3 regions of the Pseudoalteromonas sp. S1727 genome follow, and region 3 is predicted to be linked to each of the others. Evidence: predicted binding sites of a transcription regulator. Region 3 holds the regulator's gene; each other region holds the start of a gene.
What was found. The regulator ArgR, encoded in region 3, controls arginine synthesis, uptake and breakdown. The targets are predictions, from matches to a motif close to ANTGAATANNTATTCANT.

Region 1: a site for ArgR is predicted at 1,402-1,419, ahead of CWB85_RS06285 (arginase family protein). Genes of this name have one in related genera too.
Region 2: a site for ArgR is predicted at 2,214-2,231, ahead of gltB (glutamate synthase large subunit). Genes of this name have one in related genera too.

What each region holds. Positions count from the first base shown of each region.
Region 1 covers NZ_PNDT01000020.1:17,945-25,048, reverse strand. The annotation lists gene CWB85_RS06290 (substrate-binding periplasmic protein) at 1-152, opposite strand, end outside; gene CWB85_RS06285 (arginase family protein) at 265-1,380, opposite strand; gene udp (uridine phosphorylase) at 1,884-2,639, shown strand; gene cdd (cytidine deaminase) at 2,620-3,546, opposite strand; gene CWB85_RS06270 (hypothetical protein) at 3,595-3,972, opposite strand; gene CWB85_RS06265 (tetratricopeptide repeat-containing sensor histidine kinase) at 4,196-6,253, shown strand; gene ppc (phosphoenolpyruvate carboxylase) at 6,259-7,104, opposite strand, start outside.
Region 2 covers NZ_PNDT01000080.1:1,232-8,335, reverse strand. The annotation lists gene CWB85_RS16515 (ABC transporter ATP-binding protein) at 1-271, opposite strand, end outside; gene CWB85_RS16510 (efflux RND transporter periplasmic adaptor subunit) at 299-1,552, opposite strand; gene gltB (glutamate synthase large subunit) at 2,335-6,792, shown strand; gene CWB85_RS16500 (glutamate synthase small subunit GltD family protein) at 6,802-7,104, shown strand, end outside.
Region 3 covers NZ_PNDT01000071.1:15,952-23,055, reverse strand. The annotation lists gene CWB85_RS15310 (Fe(3+) ABC transporter substrate-binding protein) at 668-1,672, shown strand; gene CWB85_RS15305 (ABC transporter permease) at 1,672-3,303, shown strand; gene CWB85_RS15300 (ABC transporter ATP-binding protein) at 3,316-4,365, shown strand; gene CWB85_RS15295 (Dyp-type peroxidase) at 4,414-5,313, shown strand; gene argR (transcriptional regulator ArgR) at 5,310-5,777, opposite strand; gene mdh (malate dehydrogenase) at 6,003-6,938, shown strand; gene ispB (octaprenyl diphosphate synthase) at 7,036-7,104, opposite strand, start outside.

The DNA.
Region 1 (7,104 bases), on a different contig from region 3:
AACACTCGGCGTACTTTATCAGCAATATCCCCCACTAGTTGGTTATTTTCATCAAGGTATTGGGCAGGTGGAAAGTGCTCAGTCACTATATTTAATTTAGCGACACTTTGACTACTAATAATTATGAATAAAAAACAACACCACTTAGCCACTATTTCCCCACAAATTATTATTTTAAGTTTTGATTGAGCGTAAATTAAATATAACGGGGAATCACTGATTTGTGAATTAAAAAAGCAGCATGTCATTGCATGCTGCTTATTTTTATTTTACTTGATTCATCGCATTAATTAAAAAAGCGGAAATTTTCGCACCTTCTCTCAGCGTGGTTTCAGAGCTTGATTGACCAACAAGCGAGCTATCTGTAAATGGTGCGATTTCCATCATATCTGCGCCAGTTATCGGAAACTCATCAGCTAATGCCACTAATATATCTAATGCATGATTAGGTGTTAAGCCGTTACCTTCAGGTGTACCCGTTGCCGATGCAAACTCTTCATCCAAAGCATCGATATCAAAACTAACATAAAGCTCATCCACATTATCTGCCTTTAACTGAGCAATCACCTCAGCCGCAACCGCTGGTGCACCACGTTCAATGATCTCATGCGCCCAATGTTGCTTAATACCGAATGTCGATTCCCAGTGCTCCTTAGGTTTACCACTTGAACGAATACCAAATTGAATAAGGTGATGTGGTGCAGGCAAGAACTCTAAAATATGAGTACACCATGAGCCAAAACATAAATCGATACCTAAACGCTCAACAAGTAAATCTGTATGTGCATCAAAATGAATAATCGCAGTACGTTTACCTTGCTCACGCTTGGCTTTTAAATAAGCTTTTGTCAGTGGGTAACTAATTGAGTGATCGCCTCCAATACCAAAAATACCTTTATCTTTAAAGGTTGCGTAAAAGCTGTCGCAGACATCTTCCGTAATAGATAAAGGGCTTACGTAATACTCACTGTTTGGGTTGTCGTACAATGCTTTTTGGCAATTGCTGATAGTTGCATCATTTAAGTATTTATCATGCAATAAATGGGGAATAACCCGCACATCGCCTAAATCAAATGATTTAGCCTGTGGCTGTTGATCAATTAAGGTGGAACGTAAAAATAACGGCCCCCAGTTAGCGCCACGTAGTATTCCACCACCACAATCAGAGCTGATCCCAAGCGTAACAGCTTTGTATGGGCTCTTTGATAAAGTGTCTAACGAGTCACGCCACAAAGTATCTACATTATCTTCTTGTCCATAGAGTTTCATGCGCAGTGCAGCTTTACGTTCTTTTGCGGTATTCACCGTAAAAACACCATCACCAGGTGGGCATAAACAGTGCTCAACTTTGCTTTTAAATGTTTGCCATTGTGTGCTCATAACGATTCCTCACTTTGCTCTTTTGCGTAATTATGCAAAAAGAAAACTGCTAAAAAATAAATTTAATAAAAGCTTCATTTAGCGTTGTTGGCCCAAAAAAAGTGCAAATAGCCAAACCAGCCTCACCTTCTAAAAAACAATTTACTTAATATAAAACATAAGCTTAACTTTTATTTTCAAACAGCGTATAAATTCAAATTATATACTCAGTAAGATAGATATAGTGTCTATACAGACAAGTCAACCGGCTTGGCTATTGCATCGCTGTGCTGACTGCTTGATTATTCAAATGCAATGAATAAACCTTAAAGTCTATTTATTTTTTAAGATTAAACGGGTAGCTAAGCAGTTGGTTATCAGACAGAGCACCCCCTATTTTATAAAAACGGACATCCGTCCTGTACAGCATTTAACATTCTGGTAATTATGCTAAATTGACAACGACTCTTTAAAAATTAACGTGGCTATCACGTTAAAAGCAAAAGTAATAATAAGGCTTCGCTATGGAAAAGGTATTTCACTTAGGGCTCACACGTAACGACTTACAAGGCGCGACATTGGCAATTGTGCCAGGCGATCCAGATCGTGCAGCCCGTATTTCTACGTTTCTTGAAAACCCCACATGTCTTGCTAAAACCCGTGAGTTTCACGTTTATTTAGGGCAACTCAATGGTCACTCTGTGGTGATTTGCTCAACCGGTATAGGTGGCCCTTCAACATCTATTGCTGTGGAAGAGCTGGCACAGTTAGGTGTTGATACGTTCTTACGTATTGGCACAACAGGCGCTATTCAACCACATATAAATGAAGGTGATATCTTAATTAGCCAAGCTTCTGTGCGTTTAGATGGCGCAAGCCAGCACTTTGCACCACTTAGCTTTCCAGCTGTATCCGACTTTTTTAGCACTCAAGCAATGGTTACAGCTTGTGGTAATTTAGGGATTGATTTTCATATTGGTATTACTGCATCAAGCGATACTTTCTACCCAGGGCAAGAACGTTACGATACCTACTCAGGTTATGTACCAAAAGCGTTTCAAGGTAGCTGTGAAGAATGGCAAAAACTGGGAGTCATGAACTATGAGATGGAATCAGCAACACTATTCACTATGTGTGCTGCCCTTGGTTTAAAAGCCGCTTGTGTCGCAGGGGTATTAGTCAATCGTACGCGTCAAGAGATCCCAAATGTAGATCACGGCGAGATTGAGAAGAAGTCCGTCGCCGTGGTACTCGAAGCTGCTAAATTACTGTTGGTTTAATCTTCAATGGTAAACTGATGCTTTGCAGTGCTGGTAAGTCATTATAACTTGCCAGTACTGCTTGACTGGCAGTTAACTGATTTTCCTTGCCTTGCGTTTGCAATAACTCAATCCCTTTGACAACCTCTTTACTCATTGTCAAACCAGCTAAATGTAGTTGGCTTACTGCACTTTGTAGTGGCGATAAACTTGGGCTATACGCTGCATTCTCAGCATAACAGCCATAAAAATCACCATTTTCGAACGTGCTAATTTTAACCGCGCTATAATTTCCCGAGTAAGGAACGTACGCTGCCAACGCGCAACTGAGTAACTGCTCATCAAACTCAGTCGTTACAGCAAACCCATGCAATTGAGGTGCAGGATTAAAGAGGCTATATGCATTACCTAAATCCTGTGGGCCAAATGCATAAGGTAATAACTCGGCTAATTTAAACTGCTGTTTTGGCAGTAAAATATCAAAGCTCTGTGCATCTGCCAATTCATTCATAAATTGGCGGCAATAGCCGCATGGTGCATCGCTGATAGCAATTTTTACAATTTTTTTCGCCCCATTGAGCCACGCATTATTAATAGCAGATTGCTCCGCGTGTACCACAAGGCTTAATGCCTGCTGGGTAAATTCAACATTCGCGCCAAAATAAAAATGTTGCTCACCTTGTGCATCAAGACCGCACACTATTGCACCTACAAAAAATTGCGAAATAGGTGCAACGGCAAACTGTGCCGCAATAGGAAGACAAGCACGTAAAATTACATCCACCGGCTGGTTATACTGTTGACACAGAGCTGCCACATCAGTGCTGGGTAAAATACCCGCATGGCGTTTTATTGTTAGATACAACTGTTGTTGTTGCCCAGCACTAAAGCTAAAAGCAGTGGCTGTTTGAAGAGATGTTGTAGGCATAGACTAGTTTCATAATTTAATGGCTAACTAGTCTAAAATGTTCAACGCTTAAATGCTAGGTTGATTTACTAACCAATTTTTAGCGCTATTAAAACAATCAAAGTTTTCGGCTTTAATATCGAAACGTTTTGCCTTTTGCAAAAACAAATCGTGCATAAAGCCATCAAAGCTTACTACTCGCGCAACAAAACAACGAGCTAACCAATTTGAAATTGCTGGCATTATCGTTATCAAATCACTTGCGGGAAATTTATGGGTCAACTCGGACACATCAACCAATAATTTATTGCTGCCATACATAGACACATACTGCTGCGCTATTTGATAAAAATTTATCACATCCTGTGCACTTGCTGTCCCTCTGAGCGTCATCATGATCAACGACGTGGATGCATCATAGGTGATGCAAGTAGACACATTCGACATTTTACTACTCGGTAATTAACACACTTGCCCCAATGGCAAAACAGCCGACATTCTAGATAAAATATAAAAACAGTCAATATCTAACAATAAATCAGGTCTGACCAGAGCGCAAAACCAACCCAAAGGATTAGTTTTGTTGCTGAAATGATACTAATGGCGCGGTGAAAAATAACAATTCTTCGCTATACTAAGTAAATGCTGTATACAAGGTAAGCCCCTCATTATGATACTGTCGTTCTTTTTTCGTATCGTCGCATGTGTATATTTACTAATTTTTAGCGCAACACTTTTTGCAGCGCCTCTTACTGACTCTGAATATGAAGAACTCAGGCAAAATATTCGCACTGCTTATGCTGAGAACCCGGTCACTGCAATAGATTTCACTAACACTATTCTAGATACCAAAGAGCTCACTCTTGAACAACAAATTAAAGTACTCAATTACAAAGCTTGGTTCCAACTAGAAACTGATCAACTTGAAGAAGCAATGCGTACTTTGGTCACTTATAAAGCCATGACCTTACGTTCAAATGATCCCACTTTAATCTATGGATATTATAATATTAGCGGTGGAATTTACTCTAAACTTGCTCTGTACGAACAAGCACTTAATTACTTTTTGCAGGCCCTTGAACAAGCCAATTTACGAAAAAAAGAATTAGTGCATCAAACTGAAAATAACATTGGCGAAGTATACCTTGCATTACATAAGCTTGATGAAGCTGAACATGTTTTTACTCAATACTATGAATACACTAAAACACTCAATAAGCCGTTAGATTTCTCGATTGCAATGACCAATTTAGCGAAAGTGATGGTGGCAAAACAACAGTACCAAGCAGCAAAAGAGCTACTTGATCGTGCAATAACATTACAACGGGCTAATCAATTTGATTACCATTTATCGTGGAGCTATCAATTATTAGGTCAAATTGAACGAGAAACTGAAAACTATCCAAGCTCGGTAAATTATATACAACAAGCTATTTTATTATTTACCAATAGTGGCACGCCTGTTGAGCTGATCAACGCTAAGCTATCGCTTGCTAAAACTTACCATCAAATGGGCGAAACAGAGAAAGCAAAGCTGTTAACTCAAGAAATACAACAGCAAGCTAAGCAACTCAAAAATTTAAGTTTAACCGCCACTGTAAGCGAATTTTCAGCCTCACTCTCAGAGTCGACCGGGGACTTTGAAACTGCTTTAATCGCCTACAAACAATATAACCAAAGTAAACAAGCGCTGTTACTGCGCCAATCTAATGTAAATTTAGCCAAAGCAATCGCTGAAGTGGATATAGCAGGTAAAGAGTTAAAAATAGCTAATCTAACCAAAGAGCAACAAATTAAAGCAACAGAAGCAAAAGCATTCAAAGAGCTATCTTTAACCATCACAATTTCATTAGTGGTACTACTGCTTGGTGCCATGTACGCCATTCGCAGTGTTCATAATCAAAAGAAAGAACTGGCAAATACCTTAGAGGTGCTCACCAACACACAATCTCACTTAATCGAGGTTGAAAAAATGGCTTCGCTCACAGCACTGGTTTCCGGTATGGCTCATCAGTTAAATACACCCATTGGCACTATTGTTACGGCCAGTTCGTTTATTCAAGACAACTTACAACTACTTGAACAAAAGTTTCATAATAAAACACTCTCTCCTAGTGACTTTAATGTTTTTATTCAACAAAGTAATACAGCTAAAGATTTAGTGATCAGCAATATTAATCGGTTAGCCACCATGATTGAAGAATTTAAAGCGTTAAATGTCTCCATTGCGTTAGATAAACCGATGAGCAAGATTGAGCTGAACAGCTTTCTCACTGAACGAATGAGCACATTACAAAGTTATCTTTCTAAAGAAATTACATGTGAGTTTAGTGGTGCAGAGTTAAGCATTACTACGTACCCATCGATCCTGGGTGACATATTTAAAACCTTAGCCATTAATGCTTATGAACATGGCTTTAATAATACTGACAATGCATTAATCAGCATTGATATTCAACAGCGTGATGACCAAGTGATCATTGTTTTCCAAGATAATGGCAGCGGGATAGATAACGCTATCTTAAAAGATATTTTTACGCCGTTTTATTCCACCAACCCAGGCGGAAATCATTTAGGGTTAGGACTGAACGTGGTGTTTAATGCGGTAAAATCTAATTTATTTGGTAATATATGCGCCGAGCCTTGTGAGAACGGCGCACGGTTTGTGATCACATTACCAATTGATGGCCCCAAAGCTGCAAAAGAGCACAATGAAGCCATAAAATAAAGGCACTAACCGGTATTACGCATACCTGCAGCGATGCCTGTCATAGTGATCATCAGTGCATTATCAATATCACCCGAGGCACCTTCTTGTGCTTCACGAGAACGTTTAAGCAGCTCTACTTGCAGTACATTTAGCGGATCGGTATACGGGTTACGTAAGCCAATAGACTCTTTGATCCAAGGTTGATCAGCCAGTAAGCTTTGCTGCGGGCTTAATGATTGCACGAGTGCAATCGCCTGCTTAAGCTCTTGGCGTAGTTTGTCACCCAGCGGCTTATATTGCTCCTCAACAAGAGCATCGTCATAATGCGCGCTTAACCAGCTATCCGCCTTACTAAATACCATTTCGAGCATTTCTAAACGAGCGCGGAAAAACGGCCATTGTTGACTCATTTCATTTAGAGTCTCCACACCATACTTTTCAAGTGCAGCTTGTAAGCCTGTTAACGCACCTAACCATGCAGGTAGCATAAGGCGGTTTTGACTCCATGCAAAAATCCACGGAATTGCACGTAAGCTCTCAACACCACCATGCGGATTACGCTTAGCTGGGCGCGAACCTAAAGGTAACTTACCCAGCTCTTGCTCCGGTGTAGCCATTCTAAAGTAAGGAACAAAATCTTCGTCAAAACGCACGACATTGCGATAATGCTCGCATGATTTTTCGCTGATCAGCGCCATCACATCACGCCATTCTTCTTTCGGCTCTGGCGGTGGTAATAAGTTACTTTCAAGCACGGCACCGGCGTAAATGTTTAAGCTCTCAAGCGCAACATTTGGTAAACCAAACTTAAAGCGGATCATTTCACCTTGCTCAGTAACACGTAAGCCGCCTTTGAGTGAACCCGGTGG
Region 2 (7,104 bases), on a different contig from region 3:
CTTGGAAAATAAAGCCAATTTTTTGGTTACGAACGTCGGCGCGTTGATTGTCATTGAGTTTACCGACATCAATGCCATCAAGTAGATATTGACCACTACTAAAAGGCTCTAACATACCTGCGATGTTTAAAAAGGTGGTTTTTCCTGAGCCGCTAGGACCGGTTACTGCAATGAACTCGCCTTCTTCTACGTGTAAATTAAAGTCACGTAATGCATGAGTTTGTACCATTTCTGTTTGGTACAGCTTGCTGATGTTATTCATCTTAAGCATGAGTTGCTCCTTGTAATATAGTTGTTCTTATCTAAGTAATAATGTTGGTGCTTGTTTAAAGTTGTCGTAACTGGATATGATCAGTTGATCACCGGGGCTGACACCTTGTAGCAATTCTATTGCGTTGATACTGCTTGCACCGGTTGTGATTTTTACCAGTTGCGCGGTATCGCCGATGACTTTGTAAGCTTGTGTACCACCTTGCTGCATGAATGCCCCGCGTTTTACTTGCAATACGTCATCACGGTTTTCTAATAAAATCCGTGCCGTTAAGCGTTGGTTTTGGCGAATACCTTCGAGCTCTTTATCAAAGCGCACTCGAGTGGTCACTTCACGATTATTAACTTCAGGTGAAATTGCCGATAACACACCGGTCACTTTTTTTGCCCCAAGTGTTAGCTCAACTTCCATTCCGAGTCCTAGCTCATTGGCATAACTTTCAGGTACTTGCAGTTGTGCTTCAAAGTTACTTAAATCAACCAAAGTCATCAAAGGTTGACTTTGCGTTACAGCTTCTTTTTGTTGCACCAGTAAGTTACCAACAATACCGTTGACGCTGGCTTTAATTGTTAAGTTGCTAACTTGGCGGTTTAAGTCATCCACAATCAATTGTTGACGAGCAAGATCACGCTCTGCTGCTTTGAGCTCAAATGCAAGGGTATCTTTTGCAAGTGTCACTTCTTGTTGAGCGTGTTTATAAGAAAGTTTGGCACGAGCGAGATCATCGACTGCTTTTTCTAAATCAATCTGGCTGATCAAGTTTTTTTCGATAGAAAGCTTAGCACGGCGGTTTTCTCTGTCTGCTGCATTAAGTTCTACTTGGGCAAGTTCTAATGTCTTTGTTAGGCTAAGTTTTTGGCGACGCGCTTCTAAATGCTTACGCTGTAACTCGCCATCAAGACGTGCTAATACAGATAGTTGTTGTTTTAATTCGTTGGTCAATTCTGGGCTTTCGACTAGCGCGATAGTATCACCTTGGTTAACTTGATCCCCAGCTTTTACCAGTAAATCAACGTAGCCACGTTGTGGGCTATACACTTTAGGGGCGGTTGCAGCGACAATTTTACCGCTGGCAGCAACATCACGAACTAGACGGCTCATATTAACTGTTGCGATCTGTAATGAAGCCCGATCAACAGAAATACTGCCTGAGTTACTACCCATAAACGCTTGGGCACACAAAGCAATAATGGCCAGTGTTAGTACAACAAGGGTGATGGGCTTTTTATAACTGCGTTTAGGTGTCACGCTAGTATCTTGTGCACTGGTATCTTTTATCATGGGTGATCCTTAAATATGTTTATCTTCGAAATAAGTGATCATCAAAGTCACTGCAAATACAGTGATAGGTGAAACTAAAAATAGACTGAGAATAAACATAAAGAGTGTCCTGTAATTAACTTGTACTGTTTATTCGAATATCGTGCCAACAATTAATTCATTAATTTTCAATTGCTTATCTTTTTATCGAGAAATAAATGTGTCCGTGGACAGATCAAGTGTCCGCGGCGGACAGTTATTCTCAATCGCTTTCCGTTTAGGGAAAGCGACTCACTGATTACATAAAACTGGAATGGGTAATTTATGCAATTATGCTTATTTTTATTGATAGTTATGCATTACTTTGCTAATTCTCAACGGGGATTAAAAACAAGTTAGTTTAAGCTTTTACTCTAAGTTGATTGTGGATAACGATTCACGCATACAGAAAACGATAATAAATAACAATATAGATAAAATGCACATAACGCAGTTTAATGAATAAATATTCACTTTTGAGTGTGTTTACGTTGACGTAAACTGCAGCATTGCTGTGGGGGCTTTTTTACAACTTGTTAAATATGACACCAGTGTCATAAAAAAATAATGGCTGAATTACCGCTAATTGTTAAAAATTAAGATGAAATAAAAAGATTGTTTTGTAGTGAGAAATATTCAAGAATGTGAATATGTATTCAAAATGCTATTGACTCTATGTATAATTGGCGATAGTTTTGACTGTCTGCTAGCACACCGTCAAAAAGGTCATTCATAGCTAGCTGTTGTAGCAAGGGGAGGGGTCTATGTTATACGACTCAAAATTAGAAAAAGATAATTGTGGCTTTGGCTTAATTGCCCAAGTCAATGGTCAAGCAAGTCATCGCTTAATTCGTACAGCGATCACGGGCTTAGACCGTATGGAACACCGTGGTGGTATTTCTGCCGACGGTAAAACAGGCGATGGCTGTGGTTTATTATTACAAAAACCAGATAGCTTTTTTCGTGCAATCGCCAGCGAGAATAATTGGCACTTGGGTAAAAATTATGCCGTAGGTATGATTTTCTTAAATTCAGATCCAGTACTTGCGCAAACAGCAAAAGATATATTGAGTGAAGAACTCGAAAAAGAAACCCTCAATATTCAAGGTTGGCGTGTTGTACCTACAGATCCATCGTGCCTAGGACCTATTGCGAAAAAGCAATTGCCAGGTTTTGAGCAAATTTTTGTAAATGCACCTGAAGGCTGGCGTCCAAAAGATTTAGAACGTCGCTTGTATGTTGCGCGTCGTCGTGCTGAAAAACGTTTGAGCAGCGATGAAGGCTTTTACATTGCTAGCTTATCGGGTCTTGTGACTATCTACAAAGGCTTAATGATGCCTGTGGATCTGCCTAACTTCTACTTAGATTTAGCAGATATCCGCATGACTAGTGCAATATGTGTTTTCCACCAACGTTTCTCAACTAATACGCAACCACGTTGGCCTTTGGCTCAACCGTTCCGTTATTTAGCGCACAATGGTGAGATCAACACAATTCAAGGTAACCGTCAGTGGGCACGCGCGCGCTCTTATAAATTCGCATCGCCGCTTATTCCAGATTTACAATCTGCCGCGCCTTTTGTAAATGAAACCGGTTCGGATTCATCAAGTCTTGATAATATGCTTGAGCTATTTTTAGCCGGTGGCATGGATTTATTCCGCGCTATGCGTATGCTTGTGCCGCCTGCATGGCAGAAAAACCGTGCTATGGATGATGACCTACGCGCGTTTTATGATTTTAACTCAATGCACATGGAGCCTTGGGATGGTCCAGCGGGCATTGTTATGTCAGATGGTCGCTTTGCAGCGTGTAACTTAGACCGTAATGGTTTACGTCCTGCGCGTTATGTGATCACTCAAGATGGTTTTATTACATTAGCATCAGAGGTGGGTATTTGGGATTACACCGCTGATGAAGTCGTTGAAAAAGGCCGTGTGGGTCCTGGTGAGTTATTAGTTATTGATACTCAACAAGGTAAAATTTGGCATTCAGATGAAATTGACCAAGATTTAAAATCACGCCATCCTTATAAAGCATGGCTTGAGGCCAATGTTAAACGTTTAACCCCATTTGAACAGTTATCAGAGCAAGATGCAGGCAACCGTTCATTTGATAATGAAACATTGCTTAAATACCAAAAAATGTTTGGTTACACTAATGAAGAGCTTGATAGCGTTATTCGTGTAATGGGTGAAATTGGCCAAGAAGCCACAGGCTCAATGGGTGATGATACGCCATTTGCAGTGCTTTCTGAGGGCAATCGCTCGTTGTTTGATTACTTCCGCCAAAAGTTTGCGCAAGTAACGAATCCACCAATCGACCCACTGCGTGAAAACCATGTTATGTCATTAGCGACGTGTATTGGTAGTGAACAAAACGTATTTAATGAGACTACGGGCCACGCAAAACGCCTACAGTTTGATACGCCAATTTTAATGTATGCTGATATGCAACAGTTACTTAGTGCTGACCAAGCGCACTACAGCTACTGTAAAATTGATATCACGTACAGTAAAGAAGAAGGTTTGGCAGATGCGGTAACCCGTATTTGTGATGAAGCACAAGAAAAAGCCGCTGGTGGCTGTGTCATGCTGTTTCTAAGCGACCGTAACTTTAGCGAAGATAGATTACCAATTCCTGCTGCTATGGCGGTAGGTGCTGTACAAAAACGCCTTGTTGATAATAACTTACGTTGTGAATCAAACATCATTATTGAAACCGGTAGTGTGCGTGATGCGCATCAATTTGCCGTCTTAATTGGCTTCGGTGCAACAGCAATTTACCCATACTTAGCTTATGAATCACTGGTTGCAATGAGTGATTCAAAAGTGATTAACAAAAGCTATTGTGAAGTTACGCTTGCTTATCGTAATGCCATCAATAAAGGCTTGTACAAGATCATGTCAAAAATGGGTATTAGTACCGTGGCATCGTATCGTTGTTCAATGTTATTTGAGGCGGTTGGTTTATCTGATGCGATTGTTGATACCTGCTTTAATGGTGTTGCAAGCCGTATTAAAGGCGCATGCTTTACCGATTTTGATGACGACCAGCGTAAACTACATACCTTGGCTTTTAGTAAGCGTAAATTACTGAGCCATGGCGGCTTATTAAAATATGTTCACGGTGGTGAATATCACGCGTATAACCCTGATGTTATTCAAACACTGCAAAAAGCAGTTCGCTCAGGTGAATACAGTGATTACAGTGTATATGCTGATTTGGTTAATAAACGCCCAATCGCTACATTGCGTGACATGTTAGCACTGAAACTGCCTGCGGAAGGTATCAGCATTGATGACGTTGAACCTGCAACTGAGCTATATAAGCGTTTTGACTCTGCAGCAATGAGTATTGGTGCATTATCACCAGAGGCGCACGAAGCACTAGCAATTGCGATGAACCGTTTAGGCGGTTGCTCAAACTCAGGTGAGGGTGGTGAAGATAAACTACGCTATGGTACTGAGAAAAACTCGCGTATCAAGCAAGTTGCGTCGGGTCGGTTTGGTGTAACTCCGCATTATCTTCGTAGTGCAGATGTAATTCAAATCAAAGTAGCGCAAGGTGCAAAACCAGGCGAAGGTGGCCAATTACCGGGTGAAAAAGTCACGCCGTACATTGCCAAACTGCGTTATTCGGTACCGGGTGTAACTTTGATTTCACCACCACCGCATCACGATATTTATTCGATTGAAGATTTAGCTCAGCTAATTTTCGATTTAAAACAAGTTAATCCTAAAGCGTTGATCTCAGTGAAACTGGTTTCAGAGCCTGGTGTAGGTACAATCGCAACCGGTGTTGCTAAAGCTTATGCCGATCTAATTACGATTTCAGGCTATGACGGTGGTACAGGTGCAAGCCCATTAACCTCTGTTAAATACGCAGGTAGTCCGTGGGAACTTGGCCTTGCTGAAACACAGCAAGCACTGGTTGAAAACGGCTTACGCCATCGTATTCGCTTGCAAACAGACGGTGGTTTAAAAACCGGTCTCGATATCATAAAAGCGGCGATTTTAGGTGCTGAAAGCTTTGGTTTTGGTACCGGACCTATGGTGGCACTTGGCTGTAAATATCTACGTATCTGTCATTTAAATAACTGTGCAACCGGTGTTGCAACACAAGACGATACATTACGTCAGAAGCACTATCATGGTCTTCCTGAGATGGCGATGAACTACTTTAAGTTCATCGCTCAAGAAGCACGTGAGATCATGGCAAGCTTAGGTGTAGCTCGATTAACCGACTTAATTGGTCGTCTTGATTTACTTGAAGCCATTGAAGGCAAAACGGCTAAGCAGCAAAAAATTGACTTATCGTCAGTGATTGCTCAGCCAAATAATCCAACGGGTGAAACCTTGTATTGCAGCGCGCCAAATTCGTCGCATTACTTAGGTAAGTTAAACGAAACGTTATTAGCTAAAGCACAGCAAGCAATTGATGAAAGTAGTGGTATCTCACTGGTGAGCCGTATTTGTAATACCGACCGCTCAGTGGGCGCAATGCTCTCTGGCTATATTGCTGATAAGCATGGTAACCAAGGCATGGCCGCAGATCCTGTATCAATTGAACTACATGGTACAGCAGGGCAATCATTCGGAGTATGGAATGCTGGTGGTCTTGAAATGACCCTTGTTGGTGATGCGAACGATTACGTTGGTAAAGGCATGGCTGGTGGCAAGTTGGTGATCCGCCCACCATTGGGTTCATCATTTAAGAGTCATAAAGCAACCATCGCAGGTAATACTTGTTTATATGGTGCAACTGGCGGCAAATTATTTGCTGCAGGTTGTGCGGGTGAGCGCTTTGCTGTTCGTAACTCAGGCGTACAAGCAGTTGTTGAAGGTGTTGGTGATAATGGCTGTGAATACATGACTGGCGGCGTAGTGTGTGTGCTGGGTAATGTCGGTGTGAACTTTGGTGCAGGTATGACTGGTGGTTTTGCCTACATTTTGGATGAGCGCAATGATTTTGAAAAACGCATTAATCCAGAGTTAGTTGAAGTGGTGTTATTAGATGAGTTAGCGTCACACCAAGAGCACCTACGTGGGCTTATTGCTGAGCACTTAGAACTTACAGGTTCAAGCCGTGCAGAAAGCATTTTAGCTAAGTTTGAAAGCTATTTACCAAAATTCAAATTAGTTAAGCCAAAATCAAGTGATGTAAAAAGTTTACTCGGGCATCGCGCTCGCAGTAGTGCTGAACTTCGTGTTCAAGCACAGTAAGGGGGTAGTATGAGCGAGAATGTATATCAATTTATAGACGTGCAGCGGGTTGATCCCCGCAAAAAGCCGATTTCAGCACGTAAAAAGTCATTTGTTGAAATTTACGAACCCTTTTCAGAGAATCAAGTAAACTCGCAAGCGGATCGTTGTCTTGATTGTGGTAACCCATATTGTGAATGGAAATGCCCAGTACATAACTATATTCCACAGTGGTTAAAGTTGATTCGTACTGGCCGTATCCTTGAAGCGGCGGAGTTATCACATAGAACGAACAGCTTGCCTGAAGTGTGTGGCCGTGTCTGTCCGCAAGAC
Region 3 (7,104 bases):
ACGCTGTTACTTGTTCGTTCTGCGTGATGAAGGCGCTCCGAGCCTATCTCCTGTGTGCTTCCTTGTCATCCCTATTGGTAATGTCTATTACCGATCCCTTACGCACCGTCCTGATGCTATCCATTTATTAACAGTTCCATTGCGTTGCCCTCAAGGCCTGTCCATTCGTCCGCTTTTTTAACTTCCTGTCTAACAACTCTCTTGCGAGCCCTGTTGTTTATCCTTTTCGCATCATCTTGACGCTGTCCGTTTATTTACTATCCATAGTGTTACTCTTCCTGAGCCTGTCCATGAGTCCATTTTTTCCTAACGTAACCTAAAATACGAGGTTTATGAGTAAGCAATCCTTGTCCGTTTACTCATTTAAGCGTCACTGCTTAACCGATGAAGTAAGTATAGAGAGAATCTGCAAACAAAATAGGCTAAAAACAACAACGAAAATTAGGTCATTATTTTGTAATGATGTTAAAGTTGTTATTTTTTAAATAGTTACCTTGTATGCTTCAGTTTTTTATCGTGTTTTATACTCAATAGCTGTCATAACCGTGAGATATATCGCACAAGTGATTTCCATTATGGGTGTAGTCACCTTTGATTACGATTTAATGGGTGCACAGATTCAAGGGACAAGTTATGATAATTGTTATTATTTATATGGAAGCGACTTATGAAAAAAACATTAGCAGTTTTAGTTGGCTTAGTGGTAGCCGCCCCCGCGTTTGCAAACGAAGTAGTCAATATTTACTCTTTTCGCCAACCGTTTTTAATTCAGCCAATTTTAGATGATTTCACAGCGCAAACAGGGATTAAAACTAATGTTGTGTTTGCTAAAAAAGGGCTAATTGAGCGAGTTAAACGTGAAGGGAAACACAGCCAAGCGGATTTAGTGCTGACTTCAAACTTTAGTGATTTAGTTCAGCTTGATGAGCTTAATTTAACTCAAACAATTAGCAGCGAAACGGTTAATAATAATGTGCCTGCTAAGTTTCGTGATAGTGAAGGGCAGTGGGTTGCCTTAACTAAACGGGTGCGTAATGTTTATTCATCAAAAGAGCGCGTGGGAGCATTACCACATTTAAGCTATGAAGAGCTGGCTTTACCTAAATACAAAGGTAAAATTTGTACTCGCTCAGGTAAGCACCCTTATAATTTAGGGCTTGTAGCATCAATGATTGCTCATCATGGCGAAGCTAAAACAAAAACTTGGCTTGAAGGGGTGAAAGCAAATTTAGTTCGTAAACCGCAGGGCAATGACCGTGGGCAAGTGAAAGCAGTTAAAGAGGGGTTGTGTGACTTAGCATTGGGCAATAGTTATTACCTTGGGAAGATGATTGAAGATCCTGAGCAAAAAGCATGGGCCGATGCTGTATATATCAACTTCCCTAATCAAGATAACAGAGGTTCGCACATTAATGTTTCAGGCGTGGTTATGACCAAGTACGCGAAAAACCCAGAAAATGCCTTGAAACTTATTGAGTATATGACCGACAATAAGGCACAAAACATGTACGCCTCGGTCAATATGGAATATCCGGTTAAGCCTGGCGTTGAATTATCAAGCTTAGTAGCATCGTGGGGCAGCTTCAAGGAAGACAGTTTAGCGCTTGATGAAATTAGCAAATATCGTCCTTTAGCACTTAAGCTAATTGATGAGGTGAAGTTCGATCTTTAATGCGCTTTAAATTTTCGCTGTCACGATGGCAGTTTTTTGCGTGGGTTATTGGCTTACTGTTAATAACCCCGTTATGCTTTTTGTTGTTTGAATCTCTGCAAGGTGATTCCGAGGTATTTAGTCACCTCTGGGATACAGTATTGTGGGATTATACTCGCAATACACTATTACTGATTTTAGGGGTTGGCGTTGTCAGCTGCCTCATTGCTTTACCATTGGGGTGGCTCACTGCTTATTGTGATTTCCCTGGCCGCAGGCAGTTTGAGTGGGCGTTAATGTTGCCGTTAGCAATGCCCACGTATATTATCGCCTACGTTTACACAGACTTGTTTGATTATGCTGGCCCGGTGCAAATAGCACTGAGAAACTGGTTTGGTTGGCAAGCCCCCTCCGATTATTGGTTTTTTGATATCCGCACTTTACCTGGTGCAATTATGATGATTGCGTTAGTGTTGTATCCGTACCTTTATTTGATTTTTAAAACTGCGTTACGCGAGCAATCATTTAAGTTAGTACAGGCTAGCCAGTTAATGGGACATTCACCTAGACATAGCTTTTATAAGGTTAGTTTACCGCTGTCGCGTGGTGCTATTGTGGCAGGGCTTGCGCTTATTAGTATGGAAGCAATGGCTGATTTTGCAACGGTAAATTACTTTGCTGTAAGCACGTTAACAACGGCGGTATACGATACGTGGTTAGGGTATTACTCCTTAACGGCAGCTGCAAAAATATCAGCAATTATGCTGCTTATTTTATTTCTTGCGCTGACAATGGAGCGTTACAGTCGCCGTAATCAAGCGGTATTCGAACGTCAATCAGGGGTTAATAGTGATACGTTATATACCTTAACGGGCAAAAGCGCATGGTTAGCAACCGCATTTTGTTTTGTGGTGCTGTTTTTTGCCTTTGTACTACCTGTTGCAGTATTGGTGGGTTATGCAATTTCATATGCTGAGCAAGCGTGGAATAGTGCCTTTTTCTTTTATGCATGGCAAAGCTTTAAAGTCGCAATTATTGTGAGTGTAGTAACAATTGCGCTGAGCTTACTTGTGGTGTTTTATCAGCGTATTGCTAAGCAAGCGTATCCGCTTATTCCTGGGCGCTTAGCCAGTATTGGCTACGCATTGCCCGGTACGGTATTAGCAATAGCTGTATTGCTACCTTTAACCTTACTCGATGATAAATTAAACACGTGGTTAGAACCCGCGGGTTTTTCACCCGGCTTATTATTGAGCGGTACTTTATTTGCTATCATTTTTGCTTATGTGGTGCGTTTTTATGCGATTGCTCACGGCGCTGTTGAGGCAAGCTTTATGCGTATTAGCCCCTCCCTAGATATGGCAAGCCAATCAATGGGAAAAAGCCAAGCTCAAACATTACGTAAGGTACATATCCCGTTGTTACGGCGGGGTATCTTAACGGCTGCGCTGTTGGTGTTCATAGAATGTATGAAAGAGTTACCAGCCGCTTTATTACTCAGGCCGTTTAATTTTGAAACACTCGCTACCCATGTTTTTCAATATGTTAGTGATGAACAATTAGAATTAGCCTCCATTTCAGCGTTAGCAATTGTATTGGTTGGGTTAGTACCTTTGTATTTTGTTAATCGCTCGATGGAGCAACGTAGCTAAATGAGAAGTTAAATGAGCAGTTTAGTGTTAGAAAATTTATCGTATCAGTATAACGGCACGCCAGTAATAACAGGGTTGGATTTGGTCGTCGCTCAAGATGAGATTGTCTGTTTGCTTGGCGCCAGTGGCTGCGGTAAAACCACCACCTTAAAAGCGATTGCAGGGTTGCTAGCAACCAAGCAAGGAAAGGTATTTATTGGTGGTAAGCTTGTTAGCGATGAACGCACATTTTTAGCGCCTGAATACCGTAATATTGGCATGATGTTTCAAGATTATGCGTTGTTCCCGCACTTAACAGTAGCTGATAATATTGCTTTTGGCTTAACAAAAATGAGCAAAATACAAAAACAGCAACGGGTTAATGAAATGCTTGAGCTTGTGCACTTAGTTGGCTGTGAAAAACGTTTTCCCCATCAACTCTCGGGTGGCCAACAGCAGCGGGTAGCTATTGCCAGAGCGCTGGCTTATAAGCCCAGTTTATTGTTATTAGACGAGCCGTTTTCAAATATTGATACTCAAGTGCGTTTTGAACTTATTGCAGATATTCGGCGCATTATTAAAAATCAGCAAGTATCCGCTGTATTTGTCACTCATTCAAAAGAAGAGGCCTTTGCCTTCGCCGATACACTCGCGATTATGGACTGCGGTAAAATTGCGCAACAAGGCACGCCTGAGCAGCTTTTTAACACGCCAAACTCAAAGGTGGTTGCAGAATTTCTTGGTCAGGGCATATACTTAGACGCTGAAGCATTAACAGCAACTGAATACAGTACTGCTTTTGGGCGAGTTGAGTCACTGCTTGCACACAGTCATGCAAGGCGCGTTGGGCAACTCTATGTTCGCCCGCATCATTTAGAACTAACGCCTTTGCAATCAAAACACAGTAGTGTAAACACGGTGACTGTATTAAACCGTCGTTTCGTTGGCTCGCACTTTGTCTATAAAGTCATGATTGAAGGGCAAGAAATTGATGTTGCTGCTCAGTCGGGTCAATCATTTTTAGTAAATGAAGATGTCACTATAAGAATAACACCGCACACGGTTAATTTTTTCGCTGAATAACTACATTCGCGTTACGCCGTGTAGGACTTTTTGAGTTAAGGAAATATCATGGCGCAAGCGCAGTCAGGGATTTGTGCTGAAGCAAACTTGCACGGTTTACATTTATTTTTTAATGTACTTGATGGTCACGATGAGTCATTACGCAAAAAATTAAAATATGTTAGCGCGATTCAAGATGAGTTTGCGGATCAGTTTTCTGAATCTATGCTCTCTAGCGTGGTTGCGGTAGGGGCGCAGTATTGGCCACATATATTGCCAGAATTCCTGCCGAGTCAACTACAGAGTTTTCCTAACATCACCCATAACGATCATGTTATGGGTGCACAGCCATTTGATTTATTTGTACAAATTCGTTCTGACAGAGAAGATGTGAATCACCTGTTTGCGTTACAAGTGCTTAAGTTATTCGCCCCTGATGTTGAGCTTGTTGAGCAAGTAAGAAATTTTCGGTTTCTTGATGGGCGTGATTTTAACGGTTTTATCCTCGGTGGTGATACTCCGCATGGCCGTCAAAAGCGCCTTACTGCACTCATTTATAAACCCGAACACTTTGAAGATCAAGGGAGTTATGTGCATGTGCAACGTTATAAACATGACTTGAGTGTATGGCAAAATCTGCCGCTGAGTGAACAAGAACAAATTATGGGCCGTACGCGCTTAGACAATAAGTTAATAGAGCCGGCACAGGACAACAGTCATGCTACCCGCACTGAACTTAAGAATGAGCAAGGGCAGCCACTGCAGCTAAATCAAAACATGCCGTATGGTGATGTTTATGAGCAAGGGATATTAGCGATCAGCTATGCGGCGCAGGGTAATGCGTTTGAGCAAATGCTATTGAGTAGATTAGGGCAGGGCGATTGCTATGACCACTGGCTCGATTTTACGCAAGCTGATATGGGTTCAGCATTTTTCGCCCCATCAATTAATTTCTTAAAGCAGCTTTAAACTGTATCAAATAGAGTGCGTACGCGCTCTAACGTTACATCAATTTCGGAGATTTTTGCGGGGGCGATAAAAATAGTATCATCACCGGCAATTGTTCCCAGCACACCATCTGCTTTACCTAATGAATCTAATAAACGGGCGATCAGTTGTGCCGCACCTGGGCTGGTGCGAATGATGATCATCATTTCGTTATGCATAATATCAATTACCAACTGACGTAACGGGCTTTTTGCGGTAGGCACCCCCATTTCAGCGGGTAAGCAGTAAACCATTTCTTGTTTGGCATTGCGGGTACGAACGGCGCCAAACTTGCTCAACATGCGTGAAACTTTACTTTGGCTGATATTATCAAAGCCTTGTTCTTTTAAAGCATCGACGATCTCGCCTTGAGAACCAAAATTCTCTTCTTTTAAAAGTGATTTAAAGGCTTTAACTAACGCTTCTTGTTTATCTTGTGGTTGCATGTGGTTGTTCTGCTCTGTTATTTGATGACCTAAATTCTACACAAAAATGAATATTTATGCAGTAGTTGTTTAGCTTTGCGTACTCTTTCGCCGTTGTAAATAAAAAAATTTACAACTATGGTCGAAATTATATGCAAAATAAGCAGGATAAATTTGTCTTTAGGCGTTAATTTCATTATCTTTAGAGCCACAAATATTTCCTACCTCAAATTACGGAGAATTCCAATGAAAGTTGCTGTATTAGGTGCTGCTGGCGGTATCGGCCAAGCGTTGTCTTTATTATTAAAAACAGGCTTACCAGCTGGTTCTGAATTATCACTTTATGATGTTGCTCCAGTTGTTCCTGGTGTTGCTGTTGATCTTTCTCACATCCCAACTGACGTTAAAGTAGCTGGTTTTGGTGCTGACGCACTTGATCAAGCATTAACTGGTTGTGATATCGTTCTTATCCCAGCTGGCATGCCACGTAAGCCTGGTATGGACCGTGCTGATTTATTCAACGTAAATGCTGGTATTATTAAAACGCTAGCTGAAGGCATTGTTGCTAACTGCCCTAAAGCATTAGTGGGTATTATCACTAACCCAGTAAACGGTACTGTGCCAATTGTTGCTGAAGTATTCAAAAAAGCGGGTACTTACGATGCTAAGCGCGTTTTCGGTATCACTACTTTAGATGTGATCCGTTCAGAAGCATTTGTTGCTGAGCTTAAAGGTGTTGATGTGGCTACTGTTAAAGTACCAGTTATTGGTGGTCACTCAGGCACAACGATTCTACCTCTACTTTCTCAAGTTGAAGGTGTTACTTTCACAGATGAAGAAGTTGCTGCACTTACTCCACGTATCCAAAATGCAGGTACTGAAGTAGTAAACGCTAAAGCGGGCGGTGGTTCAGCTACATTATCAATGGGCGCAGCAGCAGCTCGTTTTTGTATGTCTTTAGTTAAAGGTCTACAAGGCGAAGACGTTGTTGATTACGCTTATGTTGCTGTTGAAGGCGGCGATGCTGCATACTTTGCACACCCAGTACGTTTAGGTAAAAACGGCGTAGAAGAAATTCTTGCTTACGGCGAACTAAGCGCATTTGAAGAGCAAGCTAAAAACGACATGCTAGATACGCTGAAAAAAGACATTCAAGAAGGTGTTGATTTCATCAACGCATAAGCTTGATTTACCTCGGCTGTTAGTTGAGGTAAAGATTAAAAAGCCTGCAATTGCAGGCTTTTTTATGCTCGAAGTATTGTGTATTTAATACCGGTTATTAATGACTGCGATCGACCGCTATTCGGGCAAGGCTAATTAAAGCCTCTTTATATGGCGATTCATCTAA